One region of the Neobacillus sp. Soil_C_43 genome, then DNA from elsewhere that is predicted to be linked to it. Evidence: riboswitches for the same ligand, from Rfam matches in the RefSeq annotation. Region 1 holds a riboswitch; the other holds the start of a gene.
What was found. Region 1 has a riboswitch for thiamine pyrophosphate ahead of thiT (energy-coupled thiamine transporter ThiT). Riboswitches for the same ligand answer to the same signal wherever they lie in the genome.

Region 1 (7,322 bases):
TGAGGTCATGATATTTACCGTATAATTGTTCACCGTCTCTTATTGTGCCTTCCTTTACAAAACCAAGCCTTTCAGGAATGGCACGACTTTTTTTGTTATTTACACCGCAGCGTATTTCTACCCGATTTAAACCCAAATCGAAGAAAGCATAATTAAGTAAGGCTTGAACGGAGCGTGTCATGACGCCATGTCCTACTGCGGATTGGGAAAGATAGTAGCCAATACTAACCGTTCTATTATGCCAATCTATTTGGTGTAAGCCAATGGAACCGACGAGTTCACCTTTAAACAGAATTCCAACGTTGAATCCTTGGTTTTCAGCAAATTGGTTGAGCCAGATGGGGATAATGGATTCAAATTGATAGGGGGAATTCATGGTGTCCACCCAAGGCAGCCATTCTCGTAAATGGTCTCGATTCTTTTCAACCAGTTGATAAAGTTTTAGAGCGTGGTGGTGTTGAAACAACTGAAGTTCAATTTCATTATCAACTTTTAATGTAAACATGCGCCTAGTCTCCCCAAATTTTTAGTACATCATATGCAAAATGGTTATATTGCGGAAGATGTATATAAGGAAGAAATAAAAAAATCCCTGCTTTTTGAAAGTGGGATTTGAAAGAATGTATGATTGTTCCTTTCTAAGGAAGCACAGGTAAGCAGATAGAAAAAGTCGTTTTATCAAGAGAGGAATCGCATGTTAATTCTCCCTTATGTTTCTCAATAATTTCTTTACAAACAAATAATCCAAGACCAGTACCTAGCTTTTTAGTTGTAAAAAAGGGTTCAAAAATGGTTTTTCTTAATTCCGCCGGAATGGCAGGTCCATTATTAGATATACTGATTTTAATCAACTCTTCATTTTCCACCCAGGTACTTATTTCAATTGTAGGTAAGTCCACTTCGTGATGATTTAGAACATCAATTGCATTAAAAATAATATTAATAAAGACTTGTCTAATTTCATCAGCATATCCATTCAAAGTGAAATCTTTGCTCAAATCTCTTTTAATTTTCACTTTTCCATCCAATATACTAGGATAAAGGAAATTTAACACCTCATCGATAAGTTGATTCAATTTGAAATCAATTTTTTCTTTCCCAATAAGTTCCTTCTTTGAAAGCAGAAGAAACTGGGATATTCGAAAATTAAGTTGGTCTAACTCCCCTGAAATGATATCTAAATATCTCATGTTTGGATAATCTGCCTTAAGTAATTGGATGAATCCTTGAACAGAAGTGAGTGGATTCCTAAATTCATGAATAAAGCTTGATGTCATTTGACCGAGAAGGGTTAATCGGTCCTGGTGAGTTGAATCAATGAACATCGTCTTTTCTTCAATAATCTTGTTTTTAGCTTCTGAATAATGGGAAACTGCATAGTATAAAAATTTATCAAAACAAAAATTGATTTTATTTATGGATTCCTGCAAATCTGACCAGGAAATTCCTGTTTTACTCAAATAACTATATAGAATGGTCCGACCGAGATTAACATTGTAGACAAAATCACCAATATTGATATTAGCCAGTACCCTTTCTTCTGAAACTTCTATGGCAATCTTTTTTACGATTTCTATAAGTTCCTCTTTAGATACCTTATGCATAGAAAGGATTACATTAAGTAGGGCTTCCCCATTTTCCCTGATTTTCAACTTGAAGGGGTCCCCATGATTAATCACAATGGAATCTTCCCACTCTTGAACTAGTTTTTCTTTATTTTTTTGAAAAAAAGCAACTAAATCCGTTTGTTCTCCCGTAAACATTGTTGTGTCCCCCTATGGTTTTAACAAAACTGATTACCATGTAAATTCGAGGGTAAAGGCAAAAATCCTCTAAGAAATAAATAAAAAAAATATTTCCCAATAATTTCTATAAATAAAACGAAGTTGGATTTTCGTATTTTATCTTTTAGCTGTGTTAAAGAACAGTGTTGATTTTTACACCCTGTTGATTGGAGCGGAAGGCACGAAGACTCCTGTGGGAGTATGGTTCAGGGGAGACCCCCCAGGCGCAAGCGCCGAGGAGGCTCGCCGAAACACCCACGAACCGCTCGTGCCTGGAGTGGAAATCAACAGGCAAGGCAAACAGAGCCTATCTTTTAATTATTGTTTCTATAAGGCCCAGCATGTAGATATTCCTTGTAAAAACAAAGAAACAGTAGTATATTTTTAAGGGAAAACAATAGAATATTTCCACAGGGGGAGCTGCTTTTATGCGGCTGAGAGTGAACGGTAGAGTTCTGACCCTATGAACCTGTTAGTTAACGCTAGCGTAGGGATGTGGTTTGCCGATAGCAAAGCAATGCAGACATTCCTAATTGTCGTGCATTGCTTTTTTTTGTGGATTGTTTTATTGCTTTACAATTCAGAGGGGGAAAGAGAAATGAACAAGAACAGGAGTAACACGCTTTTTATTACAGAAGTAGCGGTGTTTACCGCACTTGCTTATTTATTAGATTATGTTGGGAATATCCTTTCATTTAAAATTTGGCCACAAGGGGGATCTATTTCGATTGCCATGGTCCCGGTGTTTCTTATGGCTTATCGCTGGGGGGTTAAAGGTGGCGTCCTTACAGGATTCTTACTAGGCCTGTTACAATTTATTCTTGGATATTCACAAATATATACCCTGATTCAAGGAATTATTGATTACTTTATTGCCTTTACTGTTGTGGGCTTCGCCGGTATTTTTGCAGCACAAATAAAGAATGCACTTAATGATCAGAACAAAGGAAAATGGATGACCTACGTAGTACTTGGAGCCTTCTTAGGAAGTGTTCTTCGTTACCTTTGCCATGTTGTATCAGGAATTGTATTTTTTGGAGAGTATGCTCCAAAAGGGCAGCCAGTAGCTGTTTACTCCCTGCTATATAATGGTACCTATATGCTCCCAAGTTTTATTATCAGTGCCATTATCATTATTCTAGTTATCAGTGCATTACCAAAAAGACTGTTCAAATAAACCAGGTTAGTAAAAAAAAGGAAAAGCGAGACGCTTTACCTTTTTTTTATGAAATTTTTTCGAAACTTTGTCAAATTTAATATGCTTATTACCTAAAAAAAGTGTTAAAATGGCAATATAGAAAGATAATCATTCTCAATTAACCTAGATAAGGGTGATATACATGTTTGGTTCATTAAAAGCGGGAGATAAAGGGAAAATATTAGATCTTTCTCATGTTGGTCACCTAGTTCAAAGACGATTGCTTGATTTAGGAATCACAGAAGGCTCAGAAGTATGTGTAAAATGCGTCATGCCGTTTGGTGGCCCAATTATGATAGAGTCCTGCGGACAATGCGTTGGAATCCGCCGCAAGGAAGCCGTTCAGATTGAGGTGGAAAGAATCTAATGGAAATTGCTCTTATAGGAAACCCAAATACAGGAAAGACATCATTGTTTAATAACTTAACAGGTTCCTATGAATATGTTGGGAACTGGAGCGGTGTAACAGTTGAAAAAAAGGTTGGAGTATTTAAGAAAAACCTTGGACATTTAATCGATTTACCTGGAGTATACACTCTTAATCCATTATCAAAAGATGAAGGTGTTGTCACTTCCTTCTTTTTAAATGAATCAGTGGATCGTTTATTGAATATTTTAGATGCCTCACAATTGGAGCGGAATCTCCATTTAACACTCCAATTGCTTGAGTTTGAAAAGCCAGCACTTATCGGATTAAATATGATAGATGTTGCTAATAAGCGAGGCATTCAAATTGATTATATGAAACTTTCAGAGATTCTCGGTGTTTCAGTAGTGCCTGTTGTGGCAAGAAGTGGGAAAGGGTGCGATAAGCTTGTAGATGTGATTGGAGCGAAATCCATCCAACCAACTAAAAAGAATCTCACTTATTATGGTAAAGAGCTCGAGGAAGCAATTACTGCATTTTCAGGGGAATTAACTGGAAAAACAAATCACTCTCTACGTTTTTTAGCGGTCCAATACTTTGAAGGCAATGAATATGTAAAAAACTATGTTAATGGCCTAACCAACCCACAAAAGCTTAAAGCTATTATGGAGAAACTAGAATCGGAGTTACAAAAACAGACCGACTTTAAATCATTAACAAACTTTATTTATCTAAAAAGAAAAGAAGTTATTGAAAAAATCATTGCTGAAGTGGCTAGAAAAAGTGATACAGTTATCCCTTTGTCTGAAAAGATAGATTCTATCGTTACAAATCGATACCTTGGTATGCCGATCTTTTTACTGTTAATGTATTTTATGTTTATGTTAACGTTTGATTGGTTGGGAACTCCTTTATCAGACGTTTTAGATGCTTTCTTAACCGGACCTGTAACGGCTGGCTTTGAGAAAGTGTTAGGAGCCATTCATGCATCAGCATTTATCCATGCATTAATTATTGAAGGTTTGGTAGCAGGTGTCGGTGGCGTACTTGTGTTTGTTCCACAAATTTTTATTCTCTTCTTCTTTATTTCGTTACTTGAGGACTCTGGGTACATGGCTCGTGTTGCACTAGTAATGGACCGAATTATGGAATCGGTTGGACTAAACGGAAAAGCATTTATTCCGATGATGATTGGTTTTGGTTGTAATGTACCTGGAATCATGGCAGCACGAACAATTGAAACCCCACGTGAGCGTTTGTTAACGATTCTGCTCACCCCGTTAATGTCATGTTCCGCACGATTACCTGTATATGCCCTATTTGTCGGAGCATTTTTTGCCGCTCATAAAGCATTTGTTGTGTTAAGTCTTTATGTTCTAGGGATTGTTGTTGCTTTAGTATTGGCCAAAGTATTCTCTACTACTTTACTAAAATCTGAAACTTCCTTGTTTGTTATTGAACTGCCGCCATATAGGTTGCCACAGTTTCAATCTCTTTGGAGAAGCACATGGGATAAAGGGAAAGGGTTTGTAAGAAAGGCTGGAACATTTATTTTTGCAGGTTCTGTTTTTATTTGGTTGTTATCCTATGCGGGTCCCAAAGGTCTAAATGTAGATATGGATCATAGTTTCTTAGCAGCAATTGGAAACATAATTGCTCCAATCTTTGATCCAATTGGCTTTGGAACATGGCAGGCTTCGGCATCGTTAATTACTGGATTTCTAGCAAAAGAAGCAATTATCTCAACGATGAATATTATTTATTTTGTTCCGAATGATGATGGTTTACAAGCATTGCTGGCTAATTATTACACACCGCTTGCTGCTTATAGTTTCATGGTATTCATTTTGTTATATATTCCATGCTTAGCAACTGTAGCAACAATATATAAAGAAACTAATTCAAAAAAATGGACAGCTTTTTCTATGATTTATGCCTTTGTGATTGCCTATGTATTGTCATTAATCATTTACCAAGGTGGTATGATGTTGGGAATTGGTTAATTCTAAAAAGAGGTGAAAGCTATGATTGCCAATATTATTATTGGGGCAGCGATTTTTGGATATGCAACATGGGCTTTAGTAAAGTTCATAAATAAATCTAAAAAAGGGAAATGTGCTGCATGTGAACTTAAAAATTCCTGTTCAAGTCAGTGCGGACTTCCGCCAAACATAAATAAATAACCTAGATATAAAACTGCTATCAGTTGAATGGATAGCAGTTTTTTTCATAATATTTGAACGAGAGAAGGAAGTTGTGTAAAATTACACTAGATGCTAGTGAAGGAAGGGCTTATATGTGACCAGGGATGAAATTATTATGCAGGTTTCTGAAAAGCTTCGTCTTATTCGGACGGAAGCAGGATATACTCAGGATAAAATGGCAGAAATTATTGGAGTCTCAAAAAAAACACTTGTACAAATTGAGAAGGGAAGAGTTCTTGCCAACTGGTCCACTGCTGTTTCTATTTGTGCTCTTTTTCGTGAAACAGAAACAGTTCAATTCTTATTTGGAAATGAGCCTCTGGAAGTATTGGAAACTGTCGCACGTGAAGGAATAGATTTTCGTAAAACGAAAACTCTTGGCGGCCGAATTTGGTGGAAAGTAGTAAATAAGAAGAATGGATTTATTCTTCAACAAAATATACTTAGTAAACATTTTCGAATACTAGATGAGCAAAACTATAGGATTTTTAGTAGCTTCGATGAAAAGCTTACAAAACAACGCTTTAAAGAAATTGCTAAAAACTAGGAATAAAATTTATTGAAAAGATGGGAACTACTCATCTTTTTTTATTTTTGGCTGTGTAGAAGAACATTGATAATTTTATAACCTGTTGATTGGAGCGGAAATCAACAGACACGTTAACATATACTTATTTTTTTTGAAACCGTCATAAAAAACTTTGAATCAACGAAAATTATACCTGTCATAATTTACAGAGAAGGAAGTCATCAAATGATATTCAAAGATATTTTTAAGAACTGGAAAAAGTGGCATTTGCTTCAATTCATAGTTTTATTTGTATTAATCATCATCCTAGGTTTTTTTGGAATCATTTCTTATTTTGCAAATAGTGCCGATATATCTAAATTGAAAAATGAACTGCCACAGCCCACAGTGTTTTATGATGTGAATGGGAAAGTGGCAAGTAAGGTTTCAGCTAATAAGAATGAAGGAGTTCCTATTAAGGAAGTTCCCGTGTCAATGAAAAATGCTGTTGTTGCCATCGAGGATCATCGATACTATCAACATAATGGTGTCGATTTGATAGGTACCTCGAGAGCTCTCTTCCGGGACCTTAAAGCAGGAGGAATGGTGGAAGGCGGTAGTACAATCACCCAACAATTAACAAAAAACACACTACTTACATCTGAAAAAACATTGAACCGAAAAATACAGGAAGTTTTCTTATCCCTTGCGGTTGAAAGAAAATATTCAAAACAAGAAATCCTCCAAATGTATTTAAATCAAATATATTTTGGAAATGGAGCATATGGAATTAAACAAGCAGCGAGTAAATATTTTGCTAAAGAGGTGAAAGATTTAACAGTTAGTGAATCTGCATTACTTGCAGGCTTAATTAAAGCTCCTTCTGCTTTAAATCCGTACGACCATATGAAAAGTGCAACGGAACGTCGTAATATCGTCTTATTACAAATGAAAAAGCAAGGATTTATTTCGAGCGGAGAATATGAAAAAGCTCTCCATGAAGAAGTAGTCTTGAATGATAAGGGTGGGGACCCGTTTCGTGGAAAATTCCCTTATTATGTTGATCAAGTGTTAGAGGAAGCAATTAAACAATATGGTTTATCACAAGATGATTTATTAACAGGGGGATACCGAATTTACACGGAGCTTGATCCAAAAGTGCAAGCAGCGATGGAGAATACGTATGAAAATGATACCTTGTTCCCTAAAGGAAACGACCGGCTTGTTCAAAGTGGTGGGGTGATCGTTGATCCCAAAACTG
Region 2 (7,322 bases), on a different contig from region 1:
CGATAAACATGGCTAATACTTTTGCAAAGTCTAACAATTGACGAATTTCGACCTTCTCATTAACAGCGTGTGCATCTTCCAATTTACCTGGTCCAAATATGGCGGTTGGAATACCAGCCCGTCCGAGCCATCCAGCATCTGTAACGGTTGTAGACATCCCAATCGTTGGCGTGCTGTTCATCATTTTTTCATAGGCTGCCGTTAAAGTCTTGGTTCCCAATTGGTCCGCATCCAATTCTAATGAAGGAAAAATCTCGCCACGGTCCTCTATCATAGATTTTCCACCCCAAACGAACGTGGGAGGATTTTCTCTAAGCCAAGGATCGGCAGCAGCAACGGCACCGATCTGTTGTTCAATTTCCTTGATCACGTCTTCATGGTCTTCATTCGGATAAAAATGAACCGTGACCCATAATGCACATTGGTCAGCTACGAAAGCTGCATGCCTGCCCCCTTCAATGACTGCCGGATTAATCGTATTCGTGCCAGGCAGAAAGCCTTCATAGCTTTTCGTCACAGCCCAATGTCGCTCCAGTTCCTGAAGTCCCGCGATAATCTTCATCATTTTCTCAATGGCACTGGCCCCTTTTAGGCCCCCTCCAGCATGAATCATTTTTCTCCGCAATCCATCATGATAGGTTTCTTTGCTTTGAACCGTAATCCAACCAGTAATGACGCCGCCCTGTCCTTGAATATGTAAATCACTCGTATCTACCACTACTGCATAATCAGCGGTATACCCCCGCTCTATACATGCCTGTGTTCCAGCCTCTCCTACTTCTTCCCCAATGACGGATTGAAATTGGAGATCGCCCCCCAAAGTAACTCCCATTTCTTTTAAAAGTTTAATCGCAATAAGTGAAGCTGCCATTCCACCTTTCATATCAGCGACACCACGACCATAAATAAACGAATCTTTTATTCTAGCGCTAAATGGAGAAGAGTCCCACTCCTTGGCATCTCCCACCTCAGCAACGTCCACATGACCATTTATTATCAAGCTATTATATTGGTTTGAAGCCTCACCTGACAAAATGCCCACTACATTCGGATCTCCGGGATACACATCCCATTTATCCGTTTGAAATCCCAAATCTTCTAAATATCCTTTAATAAATTCCTGGACGTCATTGGTATTACGTGCAGGTGGGCTAATTGTAGGATATGCCACCAGGGTATTCAACAAATCAAGAAGTTCATCTTTTCTCGCTTCTACCTCAACTTCAATTCTTTCAGCTATTTCTTTACACATTCTCCGTACCACCTTACATTTTGGCTTGAGGTTCCTCGATCTTTACCACTTTTTTTCGTAAAAATACGGTTAAGATTACAAATCCAATCAATGCACCGGCAAATGAGCTAAAAATAAACAAAGGGATAAACCCAAATAAAGTCGCTTTTTGTCCAAGCAATAGGGTGGCAATTGGATAACACAGTATGGCACCAATGATTCCTGTCCCGATTACTTCACCGAAAAACGCTAGATAAATTTTTCTAGTTTTCATGAATAATAGAGACGCGAGTAAGGCTCCGACCATGCTGCCTGGGAAGGCAAATGGGGAACCTGTTCCCATAATGTTTCTTAATAATGAAACACAAAAGGCTTGTGCAACAGCATAATAAGGCCCTAAAAGAACCGCTGACAGCACATTCAAGAAATGTTGTATAGGAAATACCTTGGTAAATCCAATGGGAATATAAAAGAGATTACTGGATATGGTTCCAATTGCAATCATCATGGCGGTTAAAGTAAGCTTGTGTGTTTTCTTCATTCTCTTATCACTCCTGACCTGCTATAGCATCTAGATTTTTTCTTAAAGCTTTTGCTGCTCCTTGCGGTGATTCTGCATGACTGATAGCCGTAATCACGGAAACGCCATCTGCCCCTGCTTCTACTACTGAACGAGCATTTTCAATCGTGATTCCACCAATTCCAACAATGGGGATGGTGTATCCTTCACTGCGTAATGCCTCAATCAGTGTCGTGCCCCTTGATGGTTTGGCGTCTGCCTTCGTGGTGGTTGGAAAAACAGGTCCAATACCAAAATAATCTGCTCCATCCCGTAAGGCTGCCATGGCTTCCTCTTTTGTATGAACAGAAACACCCAAGATTTTGTCGCCAATTTTTCCCCTTACCGTTTTAACAGATTCATCCTCTTGCCCAATATGGACACCGTCTGCATTTAATTCAATCGCAAGATCAAGATCATCATTTACAATGAAAGGGATGTGATTCTCTTTACAGATGGTTTGGAGTTTTTTAGCGAGTGAATATTTTTCAACGCCAGTTAGAGCCCCTTCCCCTTTTTCACGAAACTGAAAAAAGGTTATGCCCCCAGCAATGGCTTCCTTCAATACCTCAACAGGGTCCTTCATGCAGTTATTGCTACCCATGATAAAATAAACACTCAATGCTTCTCGTAAATTTGTCATAAAGGGGTACCCTCTTTTCCGATCTTTCTTTTTCGATATGCCCAATGGTTAGTGGGGCCATGTCCTTGGCCGATCTTTAAATCTTCTTCAATAGCTGCCTGAATAAAATCCTTTGCTGTTAAAACGGCTTCATACACACTAGCTCCTTTTGCCAGCTCTGCAGTTAGTGCAGCAGAGAAGGTGCATCCTGTTCCATGCGTGTTTTTAGTATTGATTCGCTGGCTCGTGAACGTGTAAAATTCCTTGCCATCGAATAATACATCTACTGCATCCGTTTCATTCTCGTCATGTCCACCCTTGATGACGATATTTTTCACTCCAAGTGCATGTAATCTTCTCGCAGCTTCCTTTTTTTCCTCAACCGTTTGAATCGTCATTCCCGTTAAAACTTCCGCTTCTGGAATGTTCGGAGTAATGACCTTTGCTAGAGGCAGTAAATAGGTTTTCATCGCTGATATCGCTTCATTTAACAGTAAAGATGCTCCGCCTTTAGCGATCATCACCGGGTCAACCACGACATTTTCCCATTGAAAAATCTTCAATTGTTCGGATACTGCCTCAATGATTTCTGCATTAAACAGCATCCCTGTTTTTAGGGCATCTGATCCGATATCCTCCCCAATAGCTTGAATCTGTTTGACAACAGCCTCAACAGACATTGGATAAACACCGTGAACACCCAATGTATTCTGAGCAGTCACTGCTGTTAATGCAGACATACCAAATACCTCTAATTCCTGAAACGTCTTTAAATCTGCCTGAATTCCTGCTCCGCCACCGCTATCAGATCCTGCAATCGTTAGCGCTTTTTTCATAAAAATAACCCCCACTTACTCATTCATTTTTTTAATGGACGCGAGCTGCTTCATATCTTTTGATGATGTGAGTGATAATTGGTTTAAAAATTCGATTTGAAAGCTTCCCGGTCCTTGTTCAACTGTTTTTTCAGCCGCTTTCTCTGCCGCTATTCCATAGAAAGACAAAGCTGCTACGGAAGCCTTCAATAAGTCTTCTTCCACACCAGCAAACGCACCAATTACAGAGGTTAATAGACAGCCAGTGCCTGTCACCTTGGTCAATATTGGATGTCCATTTGCAATCACAAAGGTTGTTTCTCCATCTGTCACGATATCTTCTTTTCCGGTTATGACCACAACGGTGTTCAGTTTCTGTGCAGCAAAGATGGCAAGTTCAACAATGTTCCCATTTGCGTCACCGGCATCTACACCTTTAATTTCCCAGTTCTCCCCGACAACATTAGCTATTTCGGCTGCATTGCCTCTGATTACCGAAACATGCACCTGTTTCATAATTTTTTGTGCAGTCTCCGTACGGTAAGGAGTGGCCCCTGCACCTACTGGGTCAAATATAACCGGAACACTATTTTCATTGGCTGCTTTTCCTGCAATAACCATCGACTCCACTGTCTGCGCGTTTAGCGTTCCAATATTCAAAACTACGGAACTAGCAATCTTCGCCATATCGGCTACTTCTTCTGCTGCATATGCCATGACAGGTGATGCTCCTAGTGCAAGTAAACCATTTGCTGTAAAGTTCGTGACAACGACGTTTGTTATGTTATGTACTAACGGTCTACCCTCTCTTACTTTTTCCAATGTCTCAAACCATCTGTTTGTTTCCACAACAATCTCCCCTTTTTTAAAAATAAAAAAACCAGATCCATAAATTGGACCTGGTTAGTTAGATAGAGTAATAATACAACATTCACTCGACTACTTTCCTACGCTGGTATTACCCAGATCAGGTCCGAAGGGTTAAAAACGTTGCCGTTTTCTCTCAGCCCGCAATCTGGGCACCCCTAGTAGATTCACTTATGAAATTACATAAATCATAATCCTATTTTTAAAAATAGTAAAGGATTTATGCCTCTTTATTTTTCACTAAATCAATAAGTTCTTTTAGTTCGTTTGTAAATCCTTTGACTGCCCGGCCTTCAACAACCGTTATTGGAACGCCCAGATAGCCGTACTTCTCTACTTCCTTTTGATATTCGGCATGAGTAGAAATGTTTCTTGCTTCAAATGCAATTCCTTCTTGTGTTAGTACCTGCTTCACCATTGTACATTCAATACAATCGTTTGTTGTATAGACGATTACTTGCTTGCTCATTTAAATATTTCCCCCTATCTAAATTTACGACAATTTTCCTTTAAATTCTTTATATACTTTAAAATCCGCGAATTCCCCCCCACATTCCCATCCATTATATAACAATTTCCTGCAGTAGTTGTAAACATAGCGTTCGGAAATATTCCTCGGGAAAGCGCACGAACAGACAATTCTCGTGTTTTTATGTCGGAAAGTGGAAACTTAAAATGCCGTTAGACAGCCCTTTTTTCTATTATCATGATATTCGTTTATGCTCGTCCGTCTCTTTTACATAATATATATCTAGTAGGACCCCTTATTGCCGTCACTTGTGAGAATTAGGGGATTAATCATTATATATTTTAATAAAAGGCTATGTTAAAGAACAGTGTTGATTTTTACACTCTGTTGATTGGCGCGGAAGGCACGAAGACTCCTTTGGGAGTATGGTTCAGGGGAGACCCCGCAGGCGCATGCGCCGAGGAGGCTCGCCGAAACACCCACGGAAAGCGAAGTGCCTGGAGCGGAAATCAACAGGCAAGTTTAACAGATCCTAAAAAAATAAAAGGTGGGTAGGATAATGGGTAAAAAAAATAAAAATAAAAATATTCAAGAAAATACATTTGATATAGACTCCTTTTTGCAATCGGTGAACAACTTATTGAAAGAAGAGCTTTTGAAGGCACTAAACCAAACTGAATCATTCCCTTCACCAACAGCAGCAGAGGAACTAGTGGAACAAACTGAAGTAACAGCTGAAGTAAATATTGAACAACAAGAAATCCTTACAGAAGTGACAGAGGTACAAACTGAACTAGAGAATCATGAGCCTGATCTTCGGGCTAAAATTAGTAATCATTTATTCGCAATTGAAGCAGACCTATCAAATTATATCGAAAGCTTCGAAGCTGAGGTTCGAGCAGAACTGGCTGATTTAAAAGAACAAAATGAGAAACTAATCAATCAACTTTCAGAGTCTGAAAAAAAGAAAAAAGAGAAAGACAAGGACAAAAAAAAGAAAAAAGATAAGGAGTAGTGAACTCTTTAACAATCTATTAAACTTCCAATACTGAAATCACACAAAACCTTGAGAAATCAAGGTTTTTTTCAACGAAAAAAAGTGGCCGCTACCACTTTTTTAATTAATTCTATTCATTATCATGTAACGGCCGATAAATTTTTTTCAAAAATCGCTGCATGAGGTGTGGAAGGATGCTCTTACGTCTTGTTACTAAGGCGCTAACCATTGCCTTTTTTTCCTCCTTAGAAACCATCCAATCATCTGGTATCATTGATACAATTTCCTCAATTAAAAAAATGGGAATGGTTTGAATCAGTTCCATATAGTTTGTAAAACTATCTTCGGATTCAATAAATTTCGCCATGATTTGGTGTGTGGCACTTTTTAAAAGCTGCTCTGACAGGTTATCTAAATCATTCTCGTTCCAATTGTAAGATTCGAATATCTCCGCATGATCAATGATCCATAAGTGGTATGTTTCTTTTTCTTCTTCACATAAAACAATATTTTTGCGAGTCCGGTCGCGGTTGCATAACCAGTAATCTAATAAAATGACACCGGCTAATGACTGGTGATTATGGATTCCGGAAATATTTGGCGTTTGATGTCCATCCAAACAATCATGGACATATAATGAGGCGAATTGATATTGAGTTTGCTGCATGACGTTCAGTTCAGGAACTTGTGTAATGAATTCCTGTGGTATTTCTACTAAGCGGGCAAAGGGAACTGGGAGCCCGAGGTATCTCGCTAGACAATATGCCACCCATTCATTTGGTAACGTTCTTTCATACCCAGTCTGAAAGAACTTAACCACATAGTCATTTCCATCACTAAAGGTAATTAAATGGGCATTTGACTTCCCTTCCAATGTTTTTTGATAGGAAATGGGGGTAATCATGGCTGACCCACCTCCCCGTCTGCCTCTACATCCTTTTGGATAATTTTTTTCAATAAATCAACATAAGCATCTGCTACTATTTGAATAGAGAAATTCTGTTGAACTCGATTAATTGCAGCCTGAGACATCTGTTGATATCTGACTGGATGATCGATGATCCCGTATATTTGATTAACGGCATCCTCTACATTTTGTCCACGATAAAGTAATCCAGTCTCTCCGTCGACAACCAGTTCAGTGACTGGCATCATTCTAGAGGCGACAACTGGTACCCCGCAGGTCATTGATTCAATAAAGGTATTTCCGAAGGATTCTGATTTTGTAGTTGCTAGAGTACATCCGCCAGATTGACGAATTTTCGCATAAACGTGAGGCATTTGCTGATAAGGAATGACAGGAAACCATTTAATGATATCTGTGAGCTTTTCTTCTTGCCAAGCGGCTGCAAATTCTTCACGCTGTACACTTTGTGCGCCACCAATTACCCAAATTTCAATATCTTCGCGTTCACTTTTTATCTTTTTTGCCACTTCAATCAGCATCGGCCAGTTTTTACGTTTGTCCAATCTGCCAATCCATCCGATAATCTTTTTATCTTTTGGGAGAACAGGTGCACTATTGAAATCAATTTCATTGGTTGGTAATGCTCGGAAAAAGGTGGTATCTACGCCATTGTATATTACTTCAATGGGGACATTGTTTGTTAAGATGGAGACTAACCGCTGTTGATATTGAGAGGGAACAATCATTAATTCTGGCTGAATTCCTTTAAACGATTTTACGTGAGGGGTAAGCTTGATTAGTTCTGGAGTGCGTGCTTCCACAATAACTGGGCCTTGAAAGTTAGCTTTTCGAAGC

Region 2: linked by a shared signal. The riboswitch ahead of thiM (hydroxyethylthiazole kinase) and the one ahead of thiT (energy-coupled thiamine transporter ThiT) in region 1 are both predicted to bind thiamine pyrophosphate.

The regions. Positions count from the first base shown of each region.
Region 1 covers NZ_JBDGJV010000005.1:139,213-146,534, reverse strand. Annotated here, with positions in the region: gene AC3A54_RS09495 (GNAT family N-acetyltransferase) at 1-505, opposite strand, end outside; gene AC3A54_RS09490 (histidine kinase N-terminal domain-containing protein) at 639-1,763, opposite strand; TPP riboswitch at 2,188-2,295, shown strand; gene thiT (energy-coupled thiamine transporter ThiT) at 2,383-2,961, shown strand; gene AC3A54_RS09480 (FeoA family protein) at 3,125-3,349, shown strand; gene feoB (ferrous iron transport protein B) at 3,349-5,352, shown strand; gene AC3A54_RS09470 (FeoB-associated Cys-rich membrane protein) at 5,374-5,532, shown strand; gene AC3A54_RS09465 (helix-turn-helix transcriptional regulator) at 5,648-6,100, shown strand; gene AC3A54_RS09460 (transglycosylase domain-containing protein) at 6,308-7,322, shown strand, end outside.
Region 2 covers NZ_JBDGJV010000002.1:19,949-27,270, reverse strand. Annotated here, with positions in the region: gene AC3A54_RS04755 (acetylornithine deacetylase) at 1-1,252, opposite strand, end outside; gene thiW (energy coupling factor transporter S component ThiW) at 1,266-1,772, opposite strand; gene thiE (thiamine phosphate synthase) at 1,780-2,433, opposite strand; gene thiD (bifunctional hydroxymethylpyrimidine kinase/phosphomethylpyrimidine kinase) at 2,430-3,248, opposite strand; gene thiM (hydroxyethylthiazole kinase) at 3,264-4,076, opposite strand; TPP riboswitch at 4,155-4,264, opposite strand; gene AC3A54_RS04730 (glutaredoxin family protein) at 4,315-4,563, opposite strand; gene AC3A54_RS04725 (hypothetical protein) at 5,123-5,578, shown strand; gene AC3A54_RS04720 (HipA family kinase) at 5,691-6,464, opposite strand; gene AC3A54_RS04715 (glycosyltransferase family 4 protein) at 6,461-7,322, opposite strand, start outside.